3 regions of the Ellagibacter sp. genome follow, and region 3 is predicted to be linked to each of the others. Evidence: predicted binding sites of a transcription regulator. Region 3 holds the regulator's gene; each other region holds the start of a gene.

Region 1 (6,163 bases), on a different contig from region 3:
GTCGCATGTGGGGCCGGGCATGCTGGCCGTGGTGTTTTGGGGCAAGGACCGCCGCGAGGAGCTTTCCGTGGCAGACCGCATCGCCCGTAAAGTGAAAGGCAATTAGGGGGTCCCATGCGTTATATCTTTTTCGGTGACGAGAACTTCCATGACGATATCGCCGTGCGCTTGGCGAACGCTGGCTTCGAGCGCTGCGCCGATATCGAGGAGGCAAGCGCCGTCATCACGTTCTGCACCTCGCAGTCGGCGCTCGAGGACGCGTACTTCGACGAAGGCGGGTTCGTCCAGTCGGCGCATCCCGGCGCGGTGCTCATCGACTTCTCTGCATCGACGCCCGGCTTTGCGCGCGAACTCGGCGCGGTCGCCACGGTGAGCGACCTGGGGTTCGTCGAGGCGCCGATCGCCCTTGAGGACATGCTCGATCCGCGCCCCTTTGACGAGGAGAATCTCGTTTGCTATGTTGCGGGCGAAGAGGACGCCGTCGCCGCGGCGCAAGGGCTTCTCCATGCAGTCTGCGGCCGTGTGGTGGAATGCGGCGCTGCAGGAACGGCTCAGCTCATGCGTGCTGTTCGTACCCTGCAGGAGGCGGCTGCCGTCGTCTCCGCGATTGAGGCGAACGCGCTGGTCCGCGCCGCGCACCGTGCCGCTTTGGGTAATGGCCTCTCCGATGTAGCGATTTCCGGCCTCTCCGAGCCCGCCGAGCGCATGCTCGAGGCTGTTCGCGAAAAGCGCTTCGAGGGCGCGTTCACGGCGGAGATGTTCCTCTCGGAGCTGCAGGCCGCGCTCGCAAGTGCCGACGATGCCGATTTGATCCTTCCGCAGGCGGAATCGACGATGCACCTCGTGGAGCTGCTCGAGGTGATCGGAGGCTCGTTCAAGTCGCCGGCAGCCTTGGCGTTGGTCTACGGCGAGGAAGCCGAATGCGCCGAGAATGGTCTCGACTGGTCGCGTGCTGAGGAAGCATATGGTCAGGGTTCTGACGATGACGACGACTACGGCTACGATGACGAGGAAGACGATTGCGGCTGCGGCCATCATCACGACCACGGCGGATTCGGGTACTCGGCGAACTAAGCTTGGCTGCTCTGGTTTATGATTCGCGCGAATCTTGCGAACTAGTTTGACCTGTCCGCTCGGGAGCATGCGGCGGCACCTGCTCTCGAGCTGCTGATATTGGCTTGATACCGATGCATTTCACGGCTAATTCGGCGGGTCGGGAGCTCGGTGGGATAAACGTTAGGCTCGTCCGCCTGCGAGCACCCGGCGCCACCTCCGTGCTCAGACAGTCCTCGCTGCGCTGCGGAACTGCGCGCGGAGGCGGCCCCGAATACTCGCAGGCTACATATTGCGGCTTGACTCGATGGACGGAATAGCAGTTTCGACGAGTCGAGAATTGCCTCCGCGCGCAGTTCCGCACGACGCGAACAGTCCAGTGGACTGTTCGCCAAAGCAGGACTGTTTGAGCACGGAGGTAATCTCGGCTTGTCGAAACGACGGGAATGAATGATGCTTCAAAGCGAAATCGACATATCTTCTTGCGACCTTTGCCCTCGAGCATGCGGAATTGACCGCAGCGCGGGGGCTCGTGGTGTTTGCGGGGCCGATGGACGCCTACGTATCGCCCGTGCTGCGCTGCATTTCTGGGAAGAGCCGCCGATCAGCGGCACGCACGGGTCGGGCACGGTGTTCTTCTCGTGGTGCCCGCTTCGCTGCATCTACTGCCAGAACGCCGTTATTGCCGACGGCGAGGCAGGGGCTGAGATATCGATTGAGCGTTTAGCGCAGATTTACTCCGAGCTTCAGGCGAAGGGCGCGCTCAACATCAATCTTGTGACGCCGACCCATTTCGCGCCGCATGCGCGCGCCGCGCTCGATTTGGCGCGGAGGCAGGGGATGAACCTTCCCGTCGTTTGGAACACCTCGGGATACGAGACGGTTCGTGCCATCCGCGAAAACCGAGGTTATGCGGATGTTTATCTCGCCGATTTCAAATACGCCTCCTCCGAGCTTGCCGCGCGATACTCAAAGGCTCCCGATTATCCCCAGGTCGCCTTCGATGCGCTTTCTGCCATGGTCGATGAGGTGGGCGACCCTTGCTTTGACGAGTACGAGGGCGACGAGCGCATGACGCGCGGGGTGGTGGTGCGCCATCTGATGCTGCCCGGTGCGCTCGAGGACTCGAAACGTGTGGTTCAAACGGTGTGGAAGCATTTCGGCAGTTCGGTTCTGCTCTCGCTTATGAACCAGTACACTCCCGTTTTGTCTGATAGCGCCAAGGCGGGCGACACCTGGGCTCGCCGCGAGCTTGAGCGCTGTCCCGAGCTCGCCCGACGCGTTCCCGATGAGGACTATGAGCGACTGCTTGATTTTGCTGACTCGCTCGGAATCGAGGATTACTTCTGGCAGGAGGGCGGTGCTGCCGAGGAGAGCTTTATCCCCGCCTTCGACCTCGAGGGCGTGTTGAGCGAGTAGGCTCCTGTTGATGTGTCGCCGCGCTCGTCCATTTCGGGCATATGCTTCCAGAATCGTTTCGGCATGAATTGCCGGCGGAGCTCGGGGTGGTAGCGCGCATCGACGGAGACGGCGTCGTAGAACCGCTTCCATGCTTGCTGCATCATCTGTTCGTCAGCTGCTTTTTCGGGGAGATTGACTTCGTCGGCTTGAACGAGCTGCCACCCCGATCCGTCGTAGATTCCCGCTATGCGGTGCGCTTCGTCGTAAATCATGAAGGGGACGTCATTGAAGCGCGCCGAGAACCAGCCCATAAGCAGCGGCACAACCGATGCCTTCGGGGAGCAGCGGGCGAACCATACGTTGCCCTCAAGGCGTTCGAAGCGAAGGAATTGCTGCAGGTAATGCCGCTCATTCATTATCGATCGGTCGAGTGCGACAAGCGGGGCGACGGCCGGGTGTGCGATTTCTCCGATCGCCGCTCGGCGCGCGTCAGCCCTCATAGCGTAGCGGATGAACCGATAGACGATGGTGCCCGCTTGTGCGTCGTCGGAGAGTGCGGCGTGCAGCACGGCGTTGAACCCCGCTTTCCCCGTTGTGCGCACCAGCCCGCGTTTGACACGCTCGGCGAGCTTGGCGTCGGACTCTATCGTGCGCACGCTTTGCCCAAGACGCGGTTGAAACGAAGATTCCCGTGCGATATCCTCAGGGTCCTCATGGTTCGCGTAGGCTTGGAACACCGCGGTGAGCAGCCCCTCAGGCGTTCCGTCGTAGACATAGGCGACGTGGGAGAGCGGCTCTTCTGCGGCGATCATGCGCAAACCTTTTGCTTGTCGATGGCATGCTGCCACCCGAACAGGCCGTCGGCTTGGCTGGCGAGGGTGCTTTTCTCAGGGAGGCTGCGAGGGCTTGAGCTTGATACACTTGTCTTCTGCGCGGTCGTACGGGTACCGCTTGCGCCTGCCTCATGCGAGGTTTCGAGGGCATCGCTTACACCCGTCTTTGCTGAGTACGCGGACGTGCCATGTGCGTTCGCCCCTCGTGATGCGTCGAGCGCGTTGTATTTGCGTGCAATCGCCCCTTGCGCGTCATGGAGCGCGCCGCGTTCGTGCGCTCCCTCGATTCGATTCCTATGTAGATCCTGTCCCTCAAGTGGGTCGAAGAGGCTCAGCTGCCCCTGGCATTGCTTCGCCGCGCGCCGTCCGTGCTTTCCTCCGTCGATAGGGGCGGCAAGCTGCGCGCGCAGGGCCCCTGGGGTGAAGGGCGTGTCTGCGCCTGCGTACCTTCCGTTGCAGGTGATGAAGAACCGCGCGCGTTTGTAGGCGATGCCGAGTTTTCGCAGCTCGGGCTCGTGCAGGCAACAGGTTCGCCGGGCTTTCACGATAAGGCGCGCCCCGCGTGGACCGATGCCAGGGACGCGCAGGAGCATTTCGAGCGGGGCCATGTTCACCTCTACGGGGAAGTGCTCCAGGTGGTTGACGGCCCAGTTCGCCTTCGGGTCGAGCTGCGGGTCGAGGTAAGGGTTGTCCTCGTCGATTATCTCGCTCACGTCGAACTTGTAGAAGCGCATAAGCCAATCGGCCTGGTAGAGGCGATGCTCGCGATCGAGCTCCACCGCCCCCGATGCGGGCAGGCGCTCATCGGAGGTTACCGGCAGGTAGGCGCTGAAGAACACGCGCTTGAGCGAGAGCGTGCGATAGAGCGCCGCCGATAAATTCAGGATTTGAAAGTCGTTCTCGGGTGTGGCGCCGATGATCATTTGCGTGCTTTGGCCTGCGGGGACGAAAGCCCGTTCGCGTTTCGCTGGTCGATTTTGCGAATAGTATGTCGTGTTCTTGCGCGCGAGGGCGCGTGTGTCGGCATCTTCTGCCATGGAGTCGCGAATCTGGCGCATCGGAGCTAGAAGCTGCTGCTTACGCTTTTGCGGACACAGTAGCGCAAGGCTTCTCTGGGAGGGGAGCTCCAGGTTCACGCTCATGCGGTCGGCCAGGCGTCCCAGCCGATTTATCAGCTCGGGCGAGGTGCCGGGCACGGCCTTCGCGTGGATGTACCCGCGAAACCCATATTCATCGCGCAGGATGCGCAGCGTTTCGATCAGAAGCTCGGTCGTGTAATCGGGGCTTTTCAGAACGCCCGAGCTTACGAACAGCCCCTCGATGTAGTTGCGCCGATAGAAGGAAATCGTCAGGTCGGCAAGCTCGCGCGGGGTGAACGCGACGCGAGTGGTGTCGTTGCTTGCGCGGTTCACGCAGTAGGCGCAGTCATAGACGCAGACGTTGGTCATGAGCACCTTCAGAAGCGAAATGCAGCGCCCATCGGGGGTGAAGCTGTGGCAGCATCCCGCGGCAAGGGCGTTTCCCAACTGCCCGCGCCGCGCCCCTCGGTCGACGCCGGAAGATGTACAGGCAACGTCGTACTTTGCGGCGTCAGCGAGGATTTCCAGCTTGTCGGCGATGTTCATGAGTACACCTGTTCGTTCGAATATTTGTTCGTATTTTAACAAGCTTCGAACCGATGCGCAATGCCTGCGCCTTTCTTTCCCGACGAGGGAGAAAATTCGTCATAATCCCTGTTCGCAGATAGTGAAGCGCGCTATTATTAACTCACAAGGCGATCGCTGCATCGCCGTCTTCTGGATTGCGTTTTACACGCACGATGGGGAAGGGGCAGCCATGCTCTATGACAATATCTTAGTTCCCTACGATGGTTCGGCGTCTGCCGATGCGGCGCTCGAGGAAGCGGCCCGCTACGCGAAAGAGGATCCGGGCTGCGCGCTTCACGTGCTGCAGATTTCGGACATCGAGCATCAGGTGATCGAGCGGCTCGACTCTTCATATGGCGCGGCGGTTCCCGTTGGCATGAGAGAGGCTTTCGAGGATGCCCAAAACGAGGCCCAAAGGAAGCTCGAGCGCGACGTCCGCCTCGCGACGCGCGGGCTTATGAACGAGATCCACGTCGAGGTGCAGATTGAGACGACGATCGGCGTGCAAATCGTCGCGTATGCGGCGGCGCACAACATCGACCTCATCATCATGGGATCGCGCGGCCTCGGCGGTTTGCGCGGCATCCTGGGCAGCGTGTCGAGCTTCGTGCTGAAAGAGGCGAAGGTTCCCGTTCTCGTGGTGAAAGACTAGCGAGCGAAAAAATCCCCCATCTGGAAAGGACGAACCACCAGATGGGGGATTGCTTTTACGTGGTGCCGGCGGCAGGAATCGAACCCGCAACCTACTGATTACAAATCAGTTGCTCTACCGTTGAGCCACGCCGGCATGTGATTTGCGCAAGCAAACATGATAAGTCAAAACGCGCCAACTGAAAAGAGGGAAATCCTGGAAGGAATCGGCGCGCAGCAAGGGGCGTGTCGGGGTGGCGTCGAGGCTGCCCTATATTCCGCCCAGGTCCCGATGACGAGAGCCATTACTCCAATGAGCTCTTTTCTGGCAGTGATGGTTTTGCGTGGGGATATGGCAAGATAAGAGATCCTGCGTGCAACATGCATGAGATAGGAACCGAAGAAAATGCTATCGAAATCTAGTGATAATCGAAATCGGGGGTTGCGGGGGCGTAGGAACCATGCGTCGCGTTTCCTCCTCGTCGTTCTGGTTGCATGTCTTTCCACGGTGGCTGTTTTTGCGCTGGCTGCTTGCTCCTTAAGCGACGGCGGCAACGCGTCTCCCCATGTGGATAACGGAAAGCTGCGCATTTATTACGA
Region 2 (6,163 bases), on a different contig from region 3:
TGTCGTGGAAGACATGGTGCGCAAAGCTCGTCTTGGAGGCAAGTTCTCGATTGACTCCGCGGCGACGAGTACCGAAGAAATTGGCGAGCTGCCTCATCCGGGCACGCTGAAAAAGCTTCGCGAACAGGGCATTTCCACGCATGCCCATCATGCGCGGCAGGTGCGGGCAAACGAATACGGCGAGTGGGACCTTTTCGTCTACATGGACAGGGAGAACCTGCACGGCCTCGAGTCTATCTTCGGCGGCGACCCGCAGAAGAAGTTCGTGCGTCTGCTCGACTTTCTTCCCGACGACAACCCCCGCCACGGTAAGGACGTGGCCGATCCGTGGTACACCGGCAATTTCGACGCGACCTATCGCGACATCGTCGCTGGGTGTCGCAGTTTGCTCTCGAAGTTGGAAGGCGAGCACTAGAAGCTGCGCCAGGAACGCAAGCATGCCGTCGTGATGCCTAGGCGGGCTTTGAGGTCCTTCTTGTTTCGGGTGGGTGATCGCCGTTGCGCCGGCAACAATTTTCTCTTCTGCAAATTGCGTGCGGGTGGGGCGTGGGGTATTTGTGTAGCTTGCCCTCTGTGCTAAACTATGCGGCTGGTATTTGCATTATCGGAAGGGACGTATATGTCAGGTCACTCAAAATGGGCTACAACGAAGCACCGCAAGGCTGCTCAGGACGCTAAGCGCTCTGCTTTGTTCTCCAAGCTTTCCCGTAACATCACTGTTGCTGCGAAGGAAGGTGGCGACCCGAACCCCGAGAACAACGCGTCGCTCGCCGCTGCTATCGAAAAGGCGAAGGGCTACTCCCTGCCGAAGGACAAGATCAAGACCGCTATCGACAAGGCTTTCGGTTCCGGCAAGGACGCCGCGAACTACGAAACCGTTCAGTATGAAGGCTACGGCCCGGCTGGCGTCGCTATCTTTTGCGAGGCTCTGACCGACAACCGCAACCGCACCGCGGCCGACGTGCGCAGCGCGTTCACCCATGCGGGCGGCTCGCTCGGTACTTCCGGTTCCGTGTCGTTCCAGTTCGAGCGCAAGGGCCAGATCATGGTCGCCAAGGAAATTGAGACCGGCGACAAGAAGAACCCCATCGGCCCGAACGGTGCTGCCGCTGACGAGGACGAGTTCATGATGGCTGTCGCCGAGGCCGGCGGAGACGACTACGAGGATGCCGACGAGGAGTGGATCGTCTACACCTCGCCGTCCGACCTCATGTCCGTGAAGAAGGCTATTGAGGAGCAGGGTGTTCAGGTGAAGGGCGCCGAGCTCACCATGATTCCGTCCACGCCGACCGAGGTGTCCGTGGCGGACGCCAAGAAGGTCATGCGCCTCATCGATCGCCTCGAAGAGCTGGAGGACCTCCAGAACGTCTATCACACGATGGACATCACCGACGAGATCGCCGAGGCTTTGGAAGAAGAATAGTCCTGTGGACTATTCTTTCCCCATCTAGGCGCCCGAGCGGGCGCGCCCTGCTCGCGCGAAGCGTCGAGCGAGGTGGGGAAGCTTTCCAGCTTTGGGAATGGATTTGCAAGGCGGCTCCGAAAGGGGCCGCCTTTTGCGTTTCTTGCGAAGGAAAACGCGAAAGAATGTTCGCATCTCGGATCGGTATGCTACAATACCGAACAAACGTTTGGGAATGCAAGGGAGCACAGTGGTAACGCGCGAGCGCATCATACTCGGGATTGACCCAGGCCTGGCGAACACGGGCTGGGGAATCGTGTCGCAGCGCGGCGCCAAGCTCTCGTGCATCGCATACGGTTGCGTATCGTCGCCCGCGCAGGTCGAGCTCTCCTTGCGCCTTCGCAAGATCCACGAGCAGATCGGCGCGGTGATCGATCGCTTCAAACCCACGTGCGTGGGAATCGAAACGGTGTGGTTCGGGCAGAACATCACTGCGGCGTTCGCAACGGGTCAGGCGCGCGGTGCGGCGCTCGTCGCCTGCGCGGAGGAAAACCTCAGCGTGGGGGAATTCACGCCTCGCCAGATCAAGCTAGCGGTAGTAGGCACGGGCACTGCCGACAAGGAACAGGTGCAATACATGGTAAGCCAGCTGCTCTCGCTCGACTCGGTGCCAAGCCCCGACCACGCTGCCGATGCGTTGGCCGCCGCCATCTGCTACACCACTCACGAAGGCTTCGGCGGACTTGCGAAGTAAGGAGCAAGCATGATCGCGTTTCTCAAGGGAAAGCTCGCCGGCAAAACGCCGCAAGTCGCCTATATCGATGTGAACGGTGTGGGCTACGCCGTCTTCATGTCGGCAACGGCGCTCTCTAGGCTGCCAGAATCCGGCACCACCGTCACAGTGCTCACGTATCTGCAGGTGAGCGATGCGGGCATTGCGCTTTACGGGTTCCTCTCAGAAGAGGAGAAGGCCACTTTCGAGCGCCTGATAGGCGTGACTGGCGTCGGGCCGAAGGTCGCGCTGGCGGCGCTTTCCACATTTTCCCCGCGCGCGCTGGCGGACGCTGTCGCCGCGCAGGATGTCGCCCTCGTGCAGAAGATCCCCGGCGTGGGCAAGAAGAGCGCATCGCGCATCATCCTCGAGCTGAAAGGCTCCTTCGATGCGAGCTTTGAAAGCCTGCTCTCCGAACCTTCCGCGCAAACGATTCTCGACGACAGGCTGAAGGGCGCAACCGAAGCGCTTCTCTCCATGGGATTCACCTCGCAGGAGGCAGAATTGGCGTTGAAGGGGGCTCCCGAGGGTGCGACCGAGGCAGCGCTGTTACAATATGCCCTTAAGCGACTGGGTACGGCTCATTAGATGAAAAGGACGCAATGGCGGACGGTGTTCAAATAGAGGGAATGGTCTTCGAGGCGGCAACTGCGGTGCAGGGTGGAGCGTCCCCGTCTGCAAGCGATCGCGCGGTGGCGCCCAACTTGCAAGAGGACGACCTCGCGCTCGACCGCAGCCTGCGCCCGAAGAAGCTTTGCGACTACTTGGGGCAAACCAAGGTGAAAGAGTCGCTCGCTATCCTTATCGAGGCGGCGCAGCAACGCAAGGAATGCGCCGACCACATCTTGTTCTCCGGGCCTCCGGGGCTTGGCAAGACCACGCTTGCCACGGTGGTCGCCAACGAGCTCGGTGCGAACATCCGCACGACGAGCGGCCCGGCTATCGAGCGAACGGGCGATTTGGCTGCGATTCTCACGAACCTCGAAGAGGGCGACGTCCTCTTCATCGACGAGATTCACCGCCTGAACCGCATGGTCGAGGAAGTGCTCTATCCCGCACTCGAGGATTTCGCGCTCGATATCGTGGTGGGGAAGGGGCCGGCCGCGCGATCGATTCGCCTCGATCTGCCCCACTTCACGCTCATCGGTGCGACGACGCGAACGGGCCTGCTCACAGGTCCTTTGCGCGACCGCTTTGGCATTGCATTCCGCCTGCAGTATTACACGCCCGAGGAGCTCGCAGCAATCGTTGCGCGCTCTGCCGCCATTCTGGACGTTCCCATTTCCGAAGATGGCGCGCTCGAGATCGCCCGCCGCAGCCGCGGAACTCCGCGTTTGGCGAACCGCATGCTCAAGCGCGTGCGCGACTGGGCGCAGGTGAGGGGCGACGGCGTTATCGACGAGGATGTCGCGGCACAGGCGCTCAGCTTCTTCGAGGTGGATAGCTTGGGGCTCGACGCGGTTGACAATCGTATCCTAGAGCTGCTTGCCGTGCAGTTCGGCGGGCGCCCCGTGGGCCTCACCACGCTTGCGTCGGCGCTCTCGGAAGACGCTGACACCATCGAAGACGTGTACGAGCCCTATCTCATGCAGCAAGGGCTTATCGTGCGCACGCCGAAGGGCCGTCAGGCGACCGAGCGCGCTTACGAGCATCTGGGAATCGTGCCGCCGAAGGCCGACTGACGAAGGACCGACTGTAACCTACCGCGAACGGGGAGTGCCATGTTCGAACAAGATTATCTCATGCGTTTGCTCATGCAGTTCATGCAGGCGATGCGCCGCAGTATCGAGCGTGCTGACGACGGCCGTGATCCGGCTGCCGCTGCCGACATGCTCGAGAACGCTATCGGCGACGCGACCGACCTCGACGGGTCGATGCTTCTTTCGCTTGCCCCCGAATCGATGGCATCGGTGCTTCAGGTGTCGGGCGTCGACCCGCATGTCACCGAATACGTCGCGAACAGCTTGCAGCTCGAGTCCGAGTTCCTGCGCAGTGCGGGAAACGATGAGCTCGCAGAGGTTCGCGCAGGCCAGGCGCAAGCGCTCGCCTTGGCCTACGGGTTCGAGCTTGCCGAGGGCACGCCGGCTGAGCGGCTCGACTATCTCGAGTCGACGCAGGACTAAGGGCGAGCCGTTTCCGTTGGCATTTCCCCGCATCGCATGCTTCGGGAAAAATGGTTCGAATTCCTGCGATTTCGGAGCGGTTTCGCAGCGCGATAGCGTATAGTATTCATGTGCCCTCGAAGTGAGGGCGAGTGTTGCCGCCATGCAACGCGCAGAGTTACCTCCCCGGCTTAAGGGGAAGAGAAGAGGATTTTAAAATGGCGGAAGGTACTGTTAAGTGGTTCAACCCGGAAAAAGGCTACGGCTTCATCTCCCAGAAGGATGGCGAAGACCTTTTCGTTCATTTTTCCGAGATCAAGATGGACGGCTTCAAGACGCTCGATGAGGGCCAGGCTGTTTCCTTCGACGTGACCACGGGTCAGAACGGCAAGCTCCAGGCAAGCAATGTGGTGAAGCTGTAAATCCTTTTTACATTCATACATGCTGAACGACCTCGCGAAAGCGGGGTCGTTTTTTATACCTTGACGTGTGGTCTCGTAAAACATAGTAATGGTAATCAAACGCTCGGTATCTAAAGATGTTTTCGTTTCTGGATAGGCTTCGGCGTTGAGGATTTACCGATGATGTTTTCTCGTTGCCATTCGGGGAATGCGCCTGCGCGAGCGTTTGTATTTCCTTTACAATACCAACCCACTATGATTGAAATCTTGAACACCATTGACTCAGTCGTGTGGGGGCCTGCGATGATCGCGCTCCTGCTCGGCACCCATATCTTCCTCACTGTTCGTACGGGCTTCATCCAGCGCAAGCTGCCTCAGGCGCTTCGCATGTCGTGGGGCGGCGGCACCTCGAAGGGCGAGGGTGATATCTCCAACTTCGGCGCGCTTGCGACGGCGCTTGCCGCGACCATCGGCACGGGGTCGATCGTCGGTGTCGCCACGGCAATCCTGGCAGGCGGCCCGGGCGCCGTCTTCTGGATGTGGATCACGGGCGTGTTCGGCATGGCCACGAAGTATGTGGAAGTTTACGCCTCGGTGCGCTACCGCGTGCGCGACCATGCGGGCAACATGCTCGGCGGCGCCATGTACGTGTGGGAACGCGCCTTCACGCGCAAAGACGGCACGCGCCCCTGGTGGGCGAAGCTCGGCGGCATCGCGTTCGCCGCGTTCGCCGTCGTCGCCACCATTGGTACGGGCTCGGCGGTGCAGGCGACGTCCATGACCGGCATCATCACGTCTTCGATTCCCAGCATTCCCGACTGGGCGGTTGGCATCGCCATTGTCGTGCTGGTGGGCATCGTCATCTTCGGCGGCGTGCAGTCCATCTCGCACGTGTGCGAGAAGCTCGTTCCCGTCATGGCGGTCGCCTACGCCGGCGGGTGCATCGTGATTCTGCTGATGAACGCGCCTGCCCTCGGCAGCGCGATCGGCCTCATCTTCGAGTGCGCCTTCACGCCGAAGGCCGCGTTCGGCGGCGCGGTCGGCTCCGGTCTTCTGATGGCGCTGCAATTCGGCTGCGCCCGCGGCCTGTTCTCCAACGAGTCGGGCCTTGGCTCCGCCCCCATCATCGCGGCGGCCGCTAAAACAAAAAACCCTGCCGAGCAGGCGCTTATCGCCATGACCGGCACGTTTTGGTCCACGGTCGTCATTTGCGCGCTCACGGGCATCGTGCTCGTGTCGACGATGATCGCGCACCCCGAAATCCAGGCGGAGGTGCTCGCCGACCCGACGTTCTACACCGGCGCGCAGCTCGCCTCCACCGCGTTCGCCACCATTCCCTATGTCGGAACGCCGATTCTCGTCATCGGCATGGTGTCATTCTCGTACTCCACGATCCTCGGCTGGTCGTACTACGGCAACCGCTGCGCCGCCTACCTGTTCGGCAAGCGCGCCATCCTGCCGTACCACATCGTGTACGTTCTCGTCG
Region 3 (6,163 bases):
GCTATCAACGAGCATATAAGTCCTGCCGTACTCAGCAAGACTCCGCCGATGATGAGCGAGACAGGTCCAGCGATGTTGGCGAACGTAATCAGTTTCCTCGTTGAGGCGAGTTTTTGCTCTATTTCTTCGCTATTCCGCACTGCTATCCTTCGTCTCGTAAATTATCAAGTTGTTGACCTGGGGTTTCATATATGAAGCTCTGAGAGCCGTTCTAAGATACGATCTTGGTTTCTTTGGGCAACTATGCCGTGGAAATCGTTAGCTTTGAACGCCGCTGCTTCCGAATCCGAAGTCGCCGCGCCCGGTTTCGTCCAATGAGTCTCTGCATTCGAAGTTTGCGTTCTCTACCTTCATGATAACGAGCTGAGCAATGCGGTCGCCTTTTTGCGCTTGGAAGGTATCTTTTGGGTCAAGATTGATCAGGGTGACCTTCAGCTCGCCTCGGTAGTCGCTGTCGATAAGTCCCGGCGTGTTGACGATAGATATTCCGTGCTTCACAGCAAGGCCGCTCCTCGGCATAACAAAGCCTGCATAGCCTCTTGGCAGTGCGATTGCGACTCCTGTTGGAACAAGCTTTCGTTCGAAGGGCTTGAGCGAAAAATCTTCGGCTGAGCGCAGGTCTACGCCTGCGTCGCCCTCGTATGCGTAACGGGGAACCTCCAAGGTTTCATCAAGCCGTTTTATAGGAACGAGTAACTGTTCTGGCATGATTTATCGCAACTCCTCAAGTGCTTCAGCGAATTCTTCAATGTTTTGAAAGTCTTTGTATACGCTCGCGAACCTGACATAGGCGACATCGTCGAGCTTTGCAAGGCGCTTCAGCGCCATATCGCCAAGTTCTTTCGATCTTATTTCGGTGCGTGAGGTATTGCGAAGCTCTGTTTCGATGCTGTCGATCAAGTCGTCGACCTGCTCTTTCGAAATCGGCCGCTTGGCGCATGCGATAAGCAGGCCCCTGAACAGCTTGTTGCGATCGTAAGCTTCGGACGAACCATCGACTTTAACGATGACAAGCGGGTTATCGCCTAAGCGCTCGTATGTGGTGAATCGGCGTTGGCATTTCAGGCACTCTCGGCGCCTTCTAATCGATGTTCCGTCTTCGGATGGGCGTGAGTCTACGACTTTTGATTCAAGGTAGCCGCAGGAGGGACAACGCATGCGCATGCTCCTTTAAACTTTACTTCTGTTAAAGGTATCATACCGTATGGATTGTCCCTTACGGCTTTGATCAGGATGTCCGCACAATTGAAGATGCGGATACCACCAAAAGGTTTCTTACAGGAAAAACAGGATAAACGAAGCGATTGTCATTGCGACGCCGCATGCGATTACGTGTGATGGCTTCATATCGCTGTGGGAGATGCCGCGCAAGGTTCCTTCTTTGAGGCTTCGCACCATCTTGCGATCATCGAGTGGCGTGGTGAAGAGCGCTTTGAGTTGGGAGAAGTCTGAAGGCTGTGCCGCCGTGCTGTTCTGTTCGAAAGACTCCCAATCGAACTCGTTTTGCGCAATAGCTGGGAACTCGATGATGGTCGCAGATTGCGATTGCTCTGCTGAACTGGGCTTCAGCGCGGCTGATCCGTGTACGGGGTACCTCATTTCGAAATTTCCCATCTTTGTGCCTCCTTGCCCTTGCGTAGAACCTTTGTTCGCGTTTATAATAAATCGAACAAAGGTTCACGTCAATAATTATTTCAAACATTTGTTCGATTTATTGAAAGGACGCACTATGGCCACCAAAGTGACGAAGCGTCAACAAGCTGTTCTCGATTGCATTGAGGATTGCATTCGGGAAAAGGGCTACGGGCCGACGGTTCGTGAGGTATGCCATGCTCTGGGGCTTTCCTCCCCTTCCACCGTCCATGTCCACCTGAAGGCTCTCGAAGAAAAGGGCCTTATCAAACGAGACCCTTTAAAATCTCGATCAATTTCGCTTACCTACCCTCTTGAGGGCTCATCGGTACAGGCGAGCTCCGTTCCAGATGTCGTTCAGCCGAGCTTTAGTAAAATCGTGAACGTGCCTCTTGTGGGCGATGTCGCTGCAGGCGTGCCAATTCTTGCTGAAGAGAATATTACCGACACGATTTCCCTTCCGACCGACATTGTCGGCGATGCCCCCTCGTTCCTCTTGTCCGTGCGCGGCGAATCAATGATCGAGGCAGGTATCAACGACGGCGATTATGTGGTCGTTAAGGAGCAGCCAGTTGCCAATAACGGCGATATCGTTGTCGCTATCATCGACGATGGGGCAACCGTGAAGCGCTTCTACAAGGAGAAAGACCATATCCGGCTTCAGCCGGAGAACTCCTCCATGGATCCGATTATCACCACGAATTGCTCTATCGCGGGCAAGGTAGTTGCGGTGTTCCGTCGTTTGTAAGGTAGGGCTGAAAGGCGTTGACATAGCTTCGGGGGACGAACATTGTGATGGCGGTCCCCTGCTCTTCGTGGGTTTCGCTCACGATATGGCAGCGCTCATGAGCCTTTGCAACAAGAGCCCCCTTTGCATAGGGAATGAGGACGCTCATATGCGTATCGGCAGCTGAAGCGGCTTGCGCGATTCGTTTGACGAGCTCCTCAATCCCCTCTCCTGTTGCAGCGGATATCGCAATCGACTGCGGGTAACGGGACTTGAGAGCGCTAATGTCTTCGTCGCTTAGCAGATCGCACTTGTTGAATACCTCGATTCGAGGGATCGATTGAGCGCCGATTTGCTCGAGCGTCTCGTCGACGGCATCGCGTTGGCCCTCTCGTTCGCTTGAGGAAGCATCAACTACGTGCAGAATCAAATGCGCTCCCGTGATTTCATCGAGTGTCGACTTGAATGCCTCAATCAAGGTCGTCGGCAGTTTTTGAATGAACCCAACGGTGTCGGTGACGGTTATTTCACGCCCTTCGGGCAGCTCGAACTTCCTTGTCGTGGAGTCGAGGGTTGCAAAGAGCTTGTCATAGCTGAGGACATCGGCGTCGCAGAGGCGGTTGATCAAACTTGATTTACCTGCATTGGTGTATCCGGCCAGAGCAACGCGGAACATGCCGCTCGAATATCGTTCCTCGCGCTGCAGCGACCGAACGTCAGCTAAGTGAGCGAGCTCGCGCTTGATGGAGGTGATTCGCTTGCGTACCATCCTTCGGTCGACTTCGAGCTGGCTTTCGCCTTCGCCGAAGCGCGATCCGACACCGCCCCCCATGCGATTCGAGGCGAGATGCGCCCACATGCCGCGAAGGCGGGGGTAGAGATATTGGTTCTGTGCGAGGCGCACCTGCAACCTGCCCTCTTTCGAGGCGGCATGGAGCGCGAAGATGTCAAGGATGAGCGCCGTGCGATCGATGATCTTGACGCTCTTATCGACGGTCTTTTCGAGGTTAGATTGTTGCGACGGGATGAGCTCATCGTCGAATATGACCAGGTCCGCCGCATATGAGCGAGCAAGCTGGGCAATCTCTTCCGCTTTGCCTGTTCCGACGAACGTTCGAGGATTGGGTGATTCGAGCTTCTGCGTCGTCTTCGCGACGGTGTCAGCTCCCGCAGTGTCGGCGAGGCGCTCAAGTTCGGCGAGCGAAGAGTCGAGGGACCACTTCTGGTTCGGACGATCAACCCCGACGAGGATTGCTCGTTCCCGCTGTTCCTCAAACGTCGTTTGCGCTCCCTTGGTGAGCACCGTGGCGAACTGCTCCATGCTTACAGGACTACCGTTCCCTCGAACGCCTCGGCGGCAGGTCCCGTCATCATGACATGGTCGTCCTCGGCCCAAAGGATGTGGAGCACGCCACCGCGGAGGATGAGGTCGTTTTCGCGTCCGGTGCGTTCGGTCAACGCAGCAGCGACGCAGGTTGCGCATGCGCCCGTGCCGCACGCAAGAGTCTCGCCGCAGCCGCGCTCGTACACGCGCATCTCGATTCCCGCCTCTCCGATGTGGGCAAACTCGATATTGGCCTTCTCGGGGAATACGGGGTTCGACTCGTAGAATGCCCCGATTTTCTCAAGGTCGAGCGTCGCAAGTGACCTTTCCTCAGAAGTGAACAGGTCTTTCGGCAGTGCGTTGAAGTCGTTGATGAAGGTGATCGCATGAGGGTTGCCCATTGAGACGCAGGTGAAAGCGAACGGCCCCCAGGGCGAGTCGATTTCGATTTCGCGAGCATAGGCCGCGCCCGCCGGAGACGTTGCGTTCGCCTTGGCGTTAACGGGAACCTCGCTCGGCTCGAGGATCGGATGGCCCATATCGACCGTTGCTTGGGTCATCCGATCCTCATCGTCGACAGTGAAGCTGATCGGCTTCGGTCCTGCGAGCGTATCAGCGACAAACGAGCCGTCGCTCGCCTGCACGTATCCACGGTCGACGAGGAACTTCGCGAAGCAGCGCACGCCATTGCCGCACATTTGGGCAAGCGTTCCGTCTGAGTTGATGTAGTGCATATAGGCGGCGCACTCTGGTCTCTCGGAGGGGCGCACAAGAATGACGCCATCGGCGCCGATGCCGAAATGACGATCGCAAAGCCAGGAAACCTGGGACGTGGTCAGCTCGATCTCGTTAGAAAGATCGTCCACGAAGACAAAGTCGTTGCCAGCTCCGTTAAGTTTGGTGAATGAAAGCTCCATAGGTGCATGTCCTCTTTCTGTTGGCTTAGGCGCCCATTGTATCAAGTGAGTGTTGCGCTTGTGTTGCGATTGCTTCAGCGTTTCCGGAATCCGCGTCAATCCATGCAATTCGCGTATCTTTGCGAAACCATGTACGCTGTCGTTTTGCGTATCGTCGTGTTGCGGTCTTGATCTGCTCGATGGCCTCGTCAAGCGAGATATCCCCATCGAGGGCAGATACGATTTCCTTGTATCCGATAGCCTGAGGTGCGGTGATACCCTGGCGAAAGCCTTTGTCGAGCAATCGTTCAACCTCGCAGACGAGACCACATTCGATCATGTTGTCTACACGCCGTTCGATTCGCTTGTTGAGTATTTCTGGATCAACGGCGAGTCCGATAAACTTGGCAGGAACAGCTTGAGGAATCGATGCGAGATTCTCCTTTTGGATCGCATACGTTGTGCCCTCTTCGAGAAGCTCGAATGCCCTGATCACGCGTCTTACATTGTTCGGATGGATGACGGACGCGCTTTCGGGGTCTCGCTCGCGTAGTCGCTCCCAAAGGTTATCGGCGCCGTTTTCCTCGTAGTAGGCAGTCCACTTTTCGCGTACGGGGTTGTCGACCTGCTCCCCTTTCGGGAAGTCATAGGCATCGATTGCCGCGCGGACGTAGAGTCCCGTTCCCCCGACAAGCAGTGCCCTCTTTCCACGTTTGTCGATATCAGAGAAGCATTCTCTTGCATATTCCTGATATATGGCTGCCGAATACGGCTCCCCCGGGTTCACGAGGTCGAACCCGAAATGGGGAACAAGCCGTTCCTCTTCAGGAAGTTTGCCAGTGCCAATGTCCATGCCGCGGTAAATCTGCATGGAATCGGCGCTCACCACTTCCCCACCGAGATTTTGCGCAAGCAGCTGCGCAACGTCGGTCTTTCCTGATGCCGTCGGACCAACGACGCAGATGACAGGGCGCATAAGCGGAAGGCTGATGGTCGTCTTCCCCGTTTCGTCGATCATGGCGTTTAGAGACGATCGTCCGCGCCCAGCACGTGGCCCGAAAGGTACCATGTCTTAGCGTCGTCAATCTTGACGTTCACGAACGTGCCGGCAAGTTCGCTCGGCGTTATACCCTGAGGAGCGAGCGCGTGCACGGTTTGGTTCTTGGGGCTTTTGCCTGCGATCATTCGCTCATCGCGTTTCGAGGATCCCTCCACAAGGATAGGGACAACACTTCCGACATCCGGTTGGTTGAGCTCGAATGCGCGCTTTTGGACAAGGTCAACGAGGCGGTCGAATCGCTCCTGGATAACCTCGCGCGGTGTGGAGTCTTCAATCTGAGCCGCAGGCGTACCTTCACGCTTCGAGTAGATGAAGGTAAATACCTGATGGTAGCCAACCTCTTCCACGAGGCGGTACGTGTCCTCGAAATCTTTTGCCGTTTCACCTGGAAAGCCGACGATGATGTCGGTCGACAGGGCGATATCGGGTCGTACGTCGCGAATCTTGCTGATAAGGCGCAGGTAGTGGTCGCGCGAATAGCGCCTGTTCATTGCCGCGAGAATGGCGTTGGAGCCCGACTGCAC

What was found. The regulator LexA, encoded in region 3, represses DNA repair genes until DNA is damaged. The targets are predictions, from matches to a motif close to CNAACANNTGTTNG.
Region 1: a site for LexA is predicted at 4,930-4,943, ahead of ACMRQN_RS03755 (putative DNA modification/repair radical SAM protein). Genes of this name have one in related genera too.
Region 2: a site for LexA is predicted at 1,621-1,634, ahead of ruvC (crossover junction endodeoxyribonuclease RuvC). Genes of this name have one in related genera too.

Annotation. Positions count from the first base shown of each region.
Region 1 covers NZ_DBFSAP010000024.1:50,592-56,754, reverse strand. Annotated here, with positions in the region: gene ACMRQN_RS03775 (DegV family protein) at 1-106, shown strand, start outside; gene ACMRQN_RS03770 (NAD(P)-binding domain-containing protein) at 115-1,074, shown strand; gene ACMRQN_RS03765 (radical SAM protein) at 1,504-2,472, shown strand; gene ACMRQN_RS03760 (TIGR03915 family putative DNA repair protein) at 2,394-3,266, opposite strand; gene ACMRQN_RS03755 (putative DNA modification/repair radical SAM protein) at 3,263-4,912, opposite strand; gene ACMRQN_RS03750 (universal stress protein) at 5,124-5,585, shown strand; tRNA gene ACMRQN_RS03745 (tRNA-Thr) at 5,646-5,720, opposite strand; gene ACMRQN_RS03740 (hypothetical protein) at 6,132-6,163, shown strand, end outside.
Region 2 covers NZ_DBFSAP010000041.1:18,633-24,795, reverse strand. Annotated here, with positions in the region: gene ACMRQN_RS05830 (low molecular weight protein-tyrosine-phosphatase) at 1-415, shown strand, start outside; gene ACMRQN_RS05825 (YebC/PmpR family DNA-binding transcriptional regulator) at 620-1,423, shown strand; gene ruvC (crossover junction endodeoxyribonuclease RuvC) at 1,638-2,156, shown strand; gene ruvA (Holliday junction branch migration protein RuvA) at 2,166-2,762, shown strand; gene ruvB (Holliday junction branch migration DNA helicase RuvB) at 2,777-3,856, shown strand; gene ACMRQN_RS05805 (hypothetical protein) at 3,896-4,297, shown strand; gene ACMRQN_RS05800 (cold-shock protein) at 4,495-4,698, shown strand; gene ACMRQN_RS05795 (alanine/glycine:cation symporter family protein) at 4,933-6,163, shown strand, end outside.
Region 3 covers NZ_DBFSAP010000036.1:35,183-41,345, forward strand. Annotated here, with positions in the region: gene ACMRQN_RS04620 (hypothetical protein) at 1-140, opposite strand, end outside; gene dut (dUTP diphosphatase) at 259-708, opposite strand; gene nrdR (transcriptional regulator NrdR) at 712-1,158, opposite strand; gene ACMRQN_RS04635 (hypothetical protein) at 1,276-1,614, opposite strand; gene lexA (transcriptional repressor LexA) at 1,730-2,380, shown strand; gene hflX (GTPase HflX) at 2,340-3,680, opposite strand; gene dapF (diaminopimelate epimerase) at 3,683-4,600, opposite strand; gene miaA (tRNA (adenosine(37)-N6)-dimethylallyltransferase MiaA) at 4,626-5,597, opposite strand; gene miaB (tRNA (N6-isopentenyl adenosine(37)-C2)-methylthiotransferase MiaB) at 5,603-6,163, opposite strand, start outside.